3 regions of the Pseudarthrobacter sp. SORGH_AS 212 genome follow, and region 1 is predicted to be linked to each of the others. Evidence: riboswitches for the same ligand, from Rfam matches in the RefSeq annotation. Region 1 holds a riboswitch; each other region holds the start of a gene.
The links. Region 1 has a riboswitch for cyclic di-AMP ahead of QE394_RS04570 (C40 family peptidase). Riboswitches for the same ligand answer to the same signal wherever they lie in the genome.
Positions count from the first base shown of each region.

Region 2: another riboswitch for cyclic di-AMP. It lies ahead of QE394_RS18665 (LysM peptidoglycan-binding domain-containing protein); the one in region 1 lies ahead of QE394_RS04570 (C40 family peptidase).
Region 3: another riboswitch for cyclic di-AMP. It lies ahead of QE394_RS05825 (hypothetical protein); the one in region 1 lies ahead of QE394_RS04570 (C40 family peptidase).

Region 1 is NZ_JAUTAA010000001.1:1,026,525-1,030,382, reverse strand. It holds gene QE394_RS04575 (M23 family metallopeptidase) at 1-594, shown strand, start outside; cyclic di-AMP (ydaO/yuaA leader) riboswitch at 707-904, shown strand; gene QE394_RS04570 (C40 family peptidase) at 975-1,661, shown strand; gene QE394_RS04565 (NlpC/P60 family protein) at 1,819-2,598, shown strand; gene QE394_RS04560 (HNH endonuclease) at 2,845-3,345, shown strand; gene QE394_RS04555 (NTP transferase domain-containing protein) at 3,475-3,858, shown strand, end outside.
Region 2 is NZ_JAUTAA010000001.1:4,065,399-4,069,256, reverse strand. It holds gene QE394_RS18685 (TraR/DksA C4-type zinc finger protein) at 1-18, opposite strand, end outside; gene QE394_RS18680 (lytic transglycosylase domain-containing protein) at 39-980, opposite strand; gene QE394_RS18675 (hypothetical protein) at 919-1,362, opposite strand; gene QE394_RS18670 (hypothetical protein) at 1,464-2,420, shown strand; cyclic di-AMP (ydaO/yuaA leader) riboswitch at 2,606-2,778, shown strand; gene QE394_RS18665 (LysM peptidoglycan-binding domain-containing protein) at 2,782-3,627, shown strand; gene QE394_RS18660 (protein adenylyltransferase SelO) at 3,720-3,858, opposite strand, start outside.
Region 3 is NZ_JAUTAA010000001.1:1,284,222-1,288,079, reverse strand. It holds gene QE394_RS05840 (phosphatase PAP2 family protein) at 1-71, shown strand, start outside; gene upp (uracil phosphoribosyltransferase) at 84-719, shown strand; gene QE394_RS05830 (glyoxalase superfamily protein) at 765-1,133, shown strand; gene QE394_RS05825 (hypothetical protein) at 1,309-2,046, opposite strand; cyclic di-AMP (ydaO/yuaA leader) riboswitch at 2,049-2,206, opposite strand; gene QE394_RS05820 (HAMP domain-containing sensor histidine kinase) at 2,340-3,833, opposite strand; gene QE394_RS05815 (response regulator transcription factor) at 3,840-3,858, opposite strand, start outside.

The DNA.
Region 1 (3,858 bases):
AGTCCCGTCATGGCCACTGACGCCAGCGGAACCGGTGCTGTTGCAGCCTCGTCGGTGACGCCGCAGCCCGCGATTTCCGCGGAAGCTGGCGCCCAGATCGACTTCAGCCGCTCCGCCGTCGTGACCCAGGCGGACCCTGACGGCAAGCTCAAGCAGCTGCTCAGCGCCCAGTCCGCAGGATCGGTCTCCCGGGCTGCATCCGCCGGTAGCCTCGGGGCTCCGCTGGCCACCATGGCCACGGCATCGCCGTTCGGCTACCGCGTCAGCCCCATCACCGGCGGCACCGGCGATTTCCACCGCGGGCAGGACTATGTTGCCCAGTGCGGAACCTCTGTGATGGCTGCCGCCACCGGAACCGTGACCTTTGTGGGCTGGCACCAGTACGGCGGCGGCAACAGGGTGGTGGTGGACCACGGCAACGGCCTGGAGACCACCTACAACCACCTGTCGTCGTTCAACGTCACCGAGGGCCAAACCGTCTCCCGTGGTGACGTCATTGCCCTCAGCGGGACCACAGGCGCCTCCACTGGCTGCCATCTCCATTTTGAAGTCCAGGTCAACGGCGAGGTCGTTGACCCCACCGGCTGGCTCTAGCCAAATGATGGCGGACTCTCGAATGGCTGTAACCCGCCGTGACCTGAATGTGACATTCAAACAAAACTGCTGTACCGTCTAACTCGCGTCAACTTTTCCGAAGTTGACGCTCTTGAGTGGATTGCCTAACTCTGCCACCGCTCAAGGTCCGTTCGCATTTCATCGTCTGGCAGGGGCGGGGGAACCAATTTTGGCCTTCTTGTTTCGAAGGCCTTGGGGTTAAGTCACGAAAGCTTCCTTGGAAGCGGTGTGGCCGGGTGACTCCCATCCGAATCCGACAGCTCACCTCGCAGGCATTGGGAGAGGCTACCTTCGTGTCTTCACGCCATAATGCTGCGCGCCACCGTGCGCAAACGGTTCGTACCAACCCTTTGGGCGCCGTGTCCAAGGCTGTTAGTGCCAATGCCGGGACTGTGGGTCGCCAGGCTGCTGTAGTTGCAGCCGCTTCCGGCCTCGTCCTGGGTATGGGCCTGCCGGCCGTCGCGGATACCACCGCGGGCGTCTCGGCATCCACCGAGTCGGGTTCGGCCCAGACCGCCCTTGCCGTCACCGCGGCACCTACCGCCACTGTTTCCTTCGAGCGCCCGGTCATCAAGACCACCGCCGCTCCGAAGCCGGAGCCGGTACGCACCCAGTCCACAGCTTCAGCAGCACGGGATGCCGGCAATGCCGTCACCGCAGCCGCTGACTCAACCGAAGCTGCTTCCGAGAAGCTCGCGGAGACTGTTTCCTCCGCTGCCACTTCGGGCATCGCAGCTATCGCGTACACCGGCATTGGCCACCCGTACGTGTGGGGCGGCACCACCCCCAACGGCTGGGACTGCTCCGGATTCACCCAGTGGGTCTACGCCCAGGCCGGCATCAGCATCCCGCGCGTCAACGCCTGGAACGCCATGAAGCCCACCTCCACTCCCCAGCCTGGCGACCTCGTCATGCAGAACGGCGGCGCACACGTTGGCATCTACGTCGGCAACGGCATGATGGTCAGCGCGCTCAACCCGTCCCAGGGCACCCTCCTGCACGCGGTTGCCGCTACCGGAACCTCCTCGTTCTACACCATGAACTAGTTCCCGGGGCCACAGGCCCCAGGAACTTTTTCTTTGCCCCCGCTTTTCGCTAAATCACACATCCCCGTTCGGGACGTGCCGGCGTACCCCCAAGATGCCGGCGCGTCCATAACCCCCGTGTTGCCTACAGGCCCGGGGACAACGAAAGAGAGAACTGATGACGACTCGTGCTACCGCACGGCATCGCGCCGAAGTCACCAAGACCAACTCAATCGCCATCATCGCCAAGGCTGTCGGCGGCAACGCCGGCGGCGTTGGGCGCCAGGCAGCGGTTATCGCCGCAGCCTCGGGCTTGGTCCTGACCAGCGGCATCGCCGCAAACGCAGCTGACACCAACATCCAGCGCGACTCCGCTCCTGCATCCGCCTTTGAAGTTGGATCAGCCGTTGAAGCCCCGATCTCCGCGGCGTCCACCATCAACATCTCCTTCGAGAAGCCGGCCGTCAGCACCAGCCCGGCTCCGGTGGTTGAGGCAGAGCCCGAGGTCGAGGTCCAGGAAGCCGCTCCGGCTCCGGCTGCCGAGGCCGCCACCGCCCAGACGGCTGCAGCGCCGAAGGTCACCGCTACAGTCACGGCGCAGCCAGCGTCTGCACCCCAGGCGTCTGCCAGCGGCAAGGGCGCAGCAATCCTTTCCGCAGCCTACGCCCAGCTCGGCGTCAACCAGGACTGCACGATGCTCGTCACCAACTCACTGGCTGCCGTGGGCATCAACTTCCACGACTGGCCCGCCGGTTACCTTTCCCTTGGCCGCACCGTCAGCGCTGCCGAGGCCCAGCCCGGCGACCTGATCTACTACGCCGACGGCGGCGCCGGCATGGCCCATATCGCTGTCTACGCAGGCAACGGCCAGGCTGTGCACGGCGGCTACAACGGCAACCAGACCGTGGTCTTCAGCGCCAACGTCGGTTCCGGACCGGTCTTCATCCGCGTCAACTGATCCCCCCGCGAGGGCTGGCCGGTACGGCCGCCCCTCGGAGTGAAAGGACCCCTGCCCACGCGGCCGGGGTCCTTTGCCGTTCACGGGCGGTGCGCCGCGGCGGCCGTTCCTGACGGTAGGGTGTGCCGTGATTAGCTGATCCTGCATTTCTTTGTTTACTCTTGTGGTGTCGATCCATAGCCCGGACATGCCGAGGGCAGCCGGCCCTCGAGCCCCTGACGGGTGCGGCCGTGAAGAGGTACGTGCATGCGCACTCTCGTTCTGAATGCTGGATATGAACCGCTGGCGGTTATTACTTTCCGCCGGGCGCTGGTGCTTGTGCTCACGGGCAAGGCAAGCGTGGTTGCCGAGGGCGAGGATCCCGTGGTGGGTCCGCAGGAAATCCTGGGCCGCCCCTCCGTGATTCTCCTCAACCGCTACATCCGGCCCAGATACAACCATGCCACAGCCGTCAGCCGGCGCGGCGTCCTGAGACGCGATGGGCACAAGTGCGCTTACTGCGGAAAAGCGGCGCACACGATCGACCATGTGCACCCCAAGTCACGGGGAGGGGCGGACTCCTGGGAGAACCTGGTGGCAGCCTGCCTGCGCTGCAACAACGTTAAGGGCGACCACACGCCCGCTGAAATGGGCTGGAAGCTGCGATTCGAGCCGGCACCGCCGCACGGCACCATCTGGCAGATCAAGGAACTGGAAAAGCCCACGCCGGCGTGGGACCCGTTCCTCCTGCCGGAGCGGGCCGCGTAAGGTGCGCTGTTTGTCTGGCCGGTCCTGACGTGTTGCCTGCGCCGGCCGCCTGGCTTGACCGCCTGACCGCCTGACCTGCCGAGTGCCTGGACTGTCCGAAGGGCGTCCGGCACTGGCTACGCTTGGACCATGCAAGACGACGTGCCGGCCTTTGATGCCCTCATCCTGGCGGGAGGCCGATCCTCGCGGCTGGGCGGCGTCCCGAAACAGGGGCTGCTGTTTCGCGGCACCACCCTCCTTGGCCGGGCCCTGGCTGCGGCTGAGGGAGCCCGGGCCACCGTGATTGTCGGCCCGGATCCCGGACCTTTGCCTCCCGGAGTGCTCACGTGCCGTGAAGAGCCGGAGTTCGCCGGCCCCGCAGCGGCCATCGCCACGGGCCTGGATGTCCTGGACCGGGCGGGGGCCGGCGCTCCGCACACCCTCGTCCTGGCCTGTGACATGCCCCTGGTTTCCGGGGCTGTGCGGACCCTCCTGCATGAGTTGTCCACGGGGCTTGGCGCGGGGTCTTATGTG
Region 2 (3,858 bases), 3.0 Mb from region 1:
GCGTTCGTAGTCAGCCATGGGAAAAGCCTAGTCCTGCGTCAGTACCAGTTGTTCGCCATTGAGTGGCTCCAGGCGCCGCAGGGCGAGCCGTACCTGTCGCGGATGTAACCCAGCCCCCACTCAACCTGGGTCCGGTAACTGGTCAGCCAGTCACTGCCGGCGCTTGCATACTTCCCCGGCGGCAATGCCTGGGGGATCCCATAGGCGCCCGAGTAGGGGTTGGTGGCCGTGGTCTGCCAGTTCGACTCCTTGGTCCATAGCTGCGCCAGGCACAGGAACTGGTCCTGGCCCCAGCCGTAGGCGCCCAGGCGTCCGGCGGCGTAGCTCTTCGCTCCGGCAGGATCGTTGACAGCACCACCGGGAACAGAAGGTACGACGACGGGCGGCGGCACCGGCCGGACCGGCTGTCCGGGGGCCGGGGCCGGGGCCGCCGGTGCGGGGTTCACCGGAGCGGGGTCGACGGGTCCCGGCGGGCCCGCGGGCGCGGGCCGTGGTCCCTCCACGCGGGCGTCTGCTGCGGCCTTCGCTGCCCGGACCGACTCCCGTTGCGCCTGTTCCTGTGCAGCGGCCCGCTTTGCTGACTGCGAGGCCTCATATGCGGCGAGGGCGGCCTGTCCCTGCCGGAACTCCCCCTCCACGGACGCGGTTGTTCCCTTGAGCGAGGCCAGCTGGGCCGTGAGCTGGCCGCCGTGCTGCTGCTCTTCAGTGATGTGGCGGGCCACCGCATCCTGGGCCGACCTGGCCCCGGCAAGCCTGGCTCCGGCCTCCCTGGACAGGTTTTCCCGCTCGGACCGTGCGGCATTCTCCTGCTCGCCCAGGGACGATGCCACTCTTGCGGCCGACGCCGCCCGGTCCACCAGGCCGGCTGTCTTCGCGCCAACCAGCTCCACCATGTTGAGTCCGTGGACGCTGCCGGACTCAAGGGCGTCCAGGGCCATGAAGAATCCGGCCGTGGTTGCACCCGTCTTGTACGACTGCACGGCAAAGGGCTCCGATTTCCCTGCGGTGCTGCCGGAGTTCCCCGTTGGCTGCTGCTGACTGCGCAGCCAACGCATCGACCCGGCTGTTGGCTGCAGTGAGTGCCGCCTCGGCAGCGGCGAAATCCGCCGCAGCGGCAACGGCCGCCCCACCGAGCGCTTCTGAATCCGCCTGCAAAACGGCGAGGAGGCTGCCGATCCGGGTGATTTCCGCCGCTGTGCCCGCTTCAGATTCCCTGGCCTTCCGGACGTCCTCCCAGGAGGGGTACCCCTCCGGCGCGCGCTCCGAGGCCGACGCCGGCGCAAGGGCTGCCGGTCCCAGCAGTGCAAACACCAGAAGTCCCCCGAGCACCGGAGACTTCAGTTTGGTAACGGACAGGGGCATAGTCCCGTAGCCTACCGCCCTCAACCACAGGTTGAGGGCTTGCTGCTGCGGATCGTTATCCAGCAGAGACGGAAGGCACGCCGCGGCCCTAGACTGTGCCCATGGCCGGCGCCAGCACACCAAGCACCACACCAGCCCGCCGGACCCCTGCCCCCGGACGGACAGCAAAACCGGCAACCCCGCGCTGCTTGCTGCCGTTGCTGACCGCAGCAGTGCTGGCAGGTTCGGCCTGCACACCACAGCAGCCCGCCCCGGCGGCGTCCCCCGCTTCCGCGGCGCCCGGACCGGTCACCATCGAGCTAAACCAGTCCCGCGACCAGTACGGGCAGCACGCCATCCTGCTCCAGCTCACCAACACCACGGACAGTCCCGTGGCTGTGGACGTGGCGCGCGTCAGTTCCCCGCTGTTCGACGGGGACATCGAGTGGACGCCACCGGCGGGCAGCCTGGAGCTTCCGCCGCACCAACCCAAGAGCGTGCCCGCACAGCTCCCACCTCCGGCCTGTGCCGAGCCGGCAACGGCATCGTCGCAGGCCAGCGCCACGGTTTCCGTCGCTACGGCCGGACGGCAACCGGCAGCACTGACCCTCCCGGCCCCGGATCCCTTCGGCGTGCTGCCGCGCAACAATTCCGAGCTCTGCCTGGCCGCGGACGCCGCGAAGGTGGCCGGGCTGGCCCTGGACCAGCACCTTGAGGTGGCGGCGGACGGCCGCACCGCCGTCGTCCGCCTCCGCATCAGCCCACGGCAGATGGCCCCCGCCGGGACGCCGTCCCTCACGCTGCACAGCGTGGGCGGCACGCCCCTGCTGGCGGAGGACGGGGTTGAGCCGTGGCCGCGGGACGTAACGGTCCGGCCTGGGGAACCCGAAACGGTCCTGGCCCTGCGGGTGCGTCCCGCCCGGTGCGATCCGCACGCCGTCGCGGAAGACAAAGTGGGAACCCTGCTGCCCCTCACCGTTACCGCCGGAGCGCGGGAAGGTGTCCTGAAAGTGGCAGCCGGCGGGCTGTTGCGTGCGCAACTTTATGACTTTGTTACGTTGGCATGCCACAACGGCTAGGACCCGCGCATCATCCGAGGTCACCGCGGCGTTCCGGAAGGCCCCGCGGAGGAGGCCTTCATCCGAGAGGACTGCCTCGCATGTTATCCAAATGTGACAATCCGGTGTACGCCGGGTTATGGTCATACACGTGTCCCTCCCAAACGGGACATTCCCCTCAGCTTGCCGAGCCCTGCCGCTGAACCGGGATTCAATCGCTTTCCAGCTGGCAGGGACGGGGGAACCAAGTTTCCGCGGCTTCACCGAAGCCTTGGGGTTAAGTCGATATCGCCTTCCGTCCCTGACGAAGTGCGCTACCGGCCGGGCATCTCCAGCCCGAACCCGACAGCTCACCCCGCAGGCATGGGAGAGGCGATCAACCGTGTCAAAAAATTTCACCACCGCCCGTCACCGCGCTACTCCGGCCGGCTCCATCGCGCTGCAGGGCCTGGCCGTGACGGCCAAGGCCCAGGCCCGGACCTTCGGACGCCCGGCACTGGCGGTAGCCGCAGCATCGGGCATTGCGTTCGGCGTCGGAGCTCCGGCACATGCAGGTGTGACCGGCCCGGACAGCACCGAAACCAATAATGTCCAGGCATACTCGGCACCTGCCGCACCCGTAGCGGCTGCACCCGCCGCGGCTGCCGGCAACGTCCACACGGTTGCTTCCGGCGACACCCTCGGCGCCATTGCGTCCGCTTACGGGGTTGGCCTCAACGACGTCCTGGCAGCCAACGGCCTCGACGTTTCCTCGATCATCTACCCGGGTGACCAGATTGCGATCCCCGGCGCCGGCTACGCAGCACCGGCCGCTCCGGCCGTTGCTCCGGCCGCGGCACCTGTCCAGACCGCAAGCGCCGCTCCCGCCAACACCGGCATGAACCTCGGTTACGCCTCTGCAACGCCTGCGGCCACCGGCTCGGGCACCGGCGCTGCCATCCTGGCCAACGCGTACGGCCAGGTGGGCGTCACCCAGGACTGCACCGCCATGGTGGAGAAGGCCCTGCGCGCCGTCGGCAAGTCGGTCGGTGACCTGGCTCCCGGCCAGTTCTACCAGTACGGCACCGTAGTGGGCGCACCCGCCCCGGGTGACCTCGTCATCTCGGCAGGCCACGTCGGCGTGTACGCCGGTGACGGCCAGATGGTCAGCGGCGGGGTCAACGGCAGCCAGACCCAGGTGCACTCCGTCAGCTGGGTTGGTGCAGCCTCGTACGTACGGGTCGCATAGCCTGCTGAGCACGTAGCTTTCAGCGCATAGAGCTGCAAAAGGGCGGTAGCCGGGAGACCCCGGCTACCGCCCTTTTTGCTGCCCTTCCTTGTTCAGGTGCCGCAGAAGGTCATGTACGTCCCGAAGTCCTCCGGGGCGCCCTCGGCGTACCGCTCCAGGCCGGGGCGTTCGCTGTACGGCGCCGCCACCGCTTCCAGCAGCCGGTGCAGTGGCTCCAGGTCCCCGACCGTA
Region 3 (3,858 bases), 260 kb from region 1:
CCCACCACGCCGGCCGCGCACGGCACCCGGAGCGGGGAACGACGGACTCCGGCAGGGACAGCGCCGGATGATAGTTTTGAGCAATGCGCACTCTCGTTGTGGACCACCCGCTGGTCGCCCATAAGCTCACTGTCCTCCGGGATAAGAACACCCCTTCGCCCGTGTTCCGGCAGCTGACGGAGGAACTGGTGACGCTGCTGGCGTACGAGGCCACGCGCGAGGTCCGCACCGAACCGGTCACTATCGAGACTCCGGTCAGCACCACGGTGGGCACGGCCTTCACCAAGCCCACCCCTCTGGTGGTCCCCATCCTGCGCGCCGGCCTCGGCATGCTGGAGGGCATGACCAAGCTGGTCCCCACTGCAGAAGTGGGTTTCCTGGGCATGGCCCGGGACGAGGAAACCCTGGACATCATCACCTACGCCGAGCGCCTGCCTGAGGACCTTACCGGCCGGCAGGTCTTCGTTCTGGATCCCATGCTGGCCACCGGCGGAACCCTGCGCGAGGCCATCAAGTTCCTGTTCAAGCGCGGGGCGTCGGACGTCACGTGCATCTGCCTGCTGGCGGCCCCGGAGGGCTTGGCCAAGCTGGAGGAGGAACTGGGCGAGGCAAACGTGCACATCGTCCTTGCGTCGATTGACGAGAAGCTGAACGAAAAGTCCTACATCGTGCCCGGCCTTGGAGATGCGGGAGACCGGCTGTACGGCATCGCCGGCTGAGGTTCAAGCCTTCCGCGCACAAGTCCCCGGCCGTAGCCTGTGGCAATGGACTGGAAACTTGAACTCGTGTTTGTCCCCGTGTCCGATGTGGACCGCGCCAAGGATTTCTACGTTAATAAAGTGGGTTTCAACGCCGACTTCGACGAACGCCCGTCGGAATCCATCCGCTTCGTGCAGCTGACCCCGCCCGGTTCAGCGTGTTCCATCTGCATCGGGGAAGGCCTCACTGACGCTCCTCCGGGCACCGGCTCCAACCTGCAGCTGGTGGTCAGTGACATCCAAGCCGCCCATGACCACCTGAAGAACAATGGGGTGGAGGTCAGCGATGTGGACGTTCAGGACTGGGGGCACTTCGTGTACTTCGCGGACCCGGACGGCAACCGCTGGGCCGTCCAGTACATTCCGGGACGGTAACGGCACGTCCCAGCCCCAAACCGCTCGGTGGCCGTTAGGGCCAATCCCAAAAATTGCTACCTAACGCACGGGGTAATTGGTGCCTCGCGGCATGAAGCAGATACGACGACGGCCGCCGCTGAACCGGTAGGGTTCGGCGGCGGCCGGTCGAAAGGGCCTCAGCGTGTGAAGGTTTTTAGTACCAGTTGTTGCCCAGGTGGAAGTTCAGGGCGCCACACGGGGACTGGTAGCGCTCCTTGATGTAGTTCAGGCCCCAGTTGATCTGGGTGCGGTAGTTGGTCAGGTAGTCGGGGCCGGCGCTCGCCATTTTTTCGGCGGGGAGGGACTGCACGATGCCGTAAGCGCCGCTGCTGGCGTTGGTGGCGGTGGTGGTCCAGTCGGATTCCTTAGTCCACAGGGTGACCAGGCACTGCATCTGGTCCTGCGCCCATCCGTAGCTGGCCAGCTGGCCGGACGCGTAGGCCTGTGCGCCGGCAGGATCGTTGACGGCGACGACGGGAGCAGGCTCGGGAGCGGGAGCAGGCTCCGGTGCGGGAGCAGGTGCCGGTTCCGGTGCAGGAGCCGGGGCGGGCGCTGCGGCCGGGGCAGGTTCCGCAGCGGGTGCGGGCGCCGGTGCCGCCTCCTGGGGCTGCACCTTGAGTTCGGCGGGCGCCGACGCAGCCGGGTTAGACCGGATTTCGCTCTTCTCGATGCTCATCTGGGAATCGGTGGCAGCGGGGGACTCGGAGCCGGTAGCTGCCACGCCGGAAAAGCCGTCCGTGGCCTGGCCTGCGGCGCCTACGCCCACCAGCATGGCTGCGGAGACTGCGAGCACCGCGGCGCGCTTGCCGAAGGAAGACTTCTTGCGGGTTTCAGGCTGCGCGCTGTGGCTCGGGGCCGATTTTGGGCGCGGTTTTACCGTGAATTTAGACATGTTTGTTTCGCCTCTCACACCTGCGGAGTTAGCTGTCGGGTTCGGATGAGGGCATCCGGCCGCACGGCAAATACACGTGCTGGCTTAACCCCAAGGGCAGTACTGCGTTGCCCGGGACGTGGGTCCCCCGCCTCTGCCTCAGTTCAAGCGAAATCCGGGAAGTGGCAGAGCTTGGCGTCATCCGGATATGCGGCCCGAACGGGAACCGCACCCTATCGACGGTACAGGAGAGCGGCGCTTAAGTCACATTTAGGTAACAGACGTCACGACGACGGCGCGTCGCCTTGGCGAATTCAGGCCACGGCGGGCAGGCGAAGCGCAAACTCCGTCTTCCCCGGCCGTGATGTGACCGTTACCCGGCCTCCGTGGGCTTCCACGATGGATTGGACAATGGACAGGCCCAGCCCGCTGGTGCCCTCGGCAACGGCCGCGCCGGCCTGGTCGCCGCTGCCCTTGCGGGCCGCGTCTGCGCGGGCGAAGCGGGAAAAGACGTGGTCCACGAAGTCAGCCGGAATGCCTCCGCCGTCGTCCGTGACCGTCACGACGGCGGCGCCGTCGGGTGCCGTACCGACGCCGGCCACCACGGTGGTTCCGGCAGGGGTGTGTTTCCGGGCGTTGGACAGCAGGTTCATGAGTACCTGCCGCAGCTGCGCGCCGTCCCCGTTGACCAGCACCGGCTCCGCAGGAAGATCCAGCCGCCAGGTGTGGCTCGGGGCCATGACCTTCTCGTCGCTGACGCTTTCCACCACCAGCTGCGTCAGGTCCACCTCGGCCAGCTTGAGCGGCTGGCCCTCATCCAGCCGCGCCAGGAGCAGCAGGTCCTCCACCAGGGCCGTCATCCGCTCGGACTGGCTTTGGACCCGGGCCAGCGATTTCTGTCCGTCGGGAGTGAAGTCCTCCGTCATCCGCATCAGTTCGGTGTAGCCGCGGATGGCGGTCAGCGGGGTGCGGAGCTCGTGCGAGGCGTCCGCCACGAATTGGCGCACCTTGGTTTCGCTCTTCTGCCGGGCTTCCAGGGCGCTGGCTACGTTGTCCAGCATGAGGTTCAGTGCATGCCCCACACTGCCCACTTCGGTGCCCGGGTTGGAGTTCGACGGCGGCACCCGCACGGCGAGCGCCACCTCACCGGCGTCCAGGGGCAGCTCAGACACCCGGGTGGCAACCTCGGAAAGCTGTTCCAGGGGTTTCATGGTGCGGCGGATCAGTACCGTCCCCACGAGGCCGATCAGCAGCAGGCCGCCCAACGACACGAACACGAAGGTCCACACCAGGGACCTGAGGGTACTTTCCTTGGTAGCCAGGGGGAGTCCCGTGACCAGGACATCGCCGGAGTTTGTCTGGACCGCGATCAGCCGGTAATCACCGCTGGACATCGAACGGTCCACTGGCCGGGAGTTGGCATCGAGCGCGAGGAGCGTCTCCTTGTCCTCCGTGGACAAGGGTTGGCGGGTGGTGTCAGAGGCGAGGAAGCCGCCGGAACTCACCTGGCCGTTGCGGATGCTCGCGTTGACGGTGCCGATTCTTTGGCCCCGGGCGTCCAGGGGGTCCCGTCCGTTGAAACCGCCAAACGGCGGGCGGCCCGGATTGTCGGCAAGGTTTGCGGCCTGGCTGAGCTGGTCATCAAGCTGCCGGGTCAGGAAGGCGTCCATCGATGCGTAGCTCACGATGCCAACGGCACCGCAGATGGCGATAAGCAGGGCCATGGCCAGGGCAATCAGGCGGGTGCGCAGGTGCCAGGTTGCCGGCCTGAGCCAACTCCGGGCGTAGGTAGCTTCTGAAGCGGCCATGGCGAGCTACTCCGCCGGCTTGATG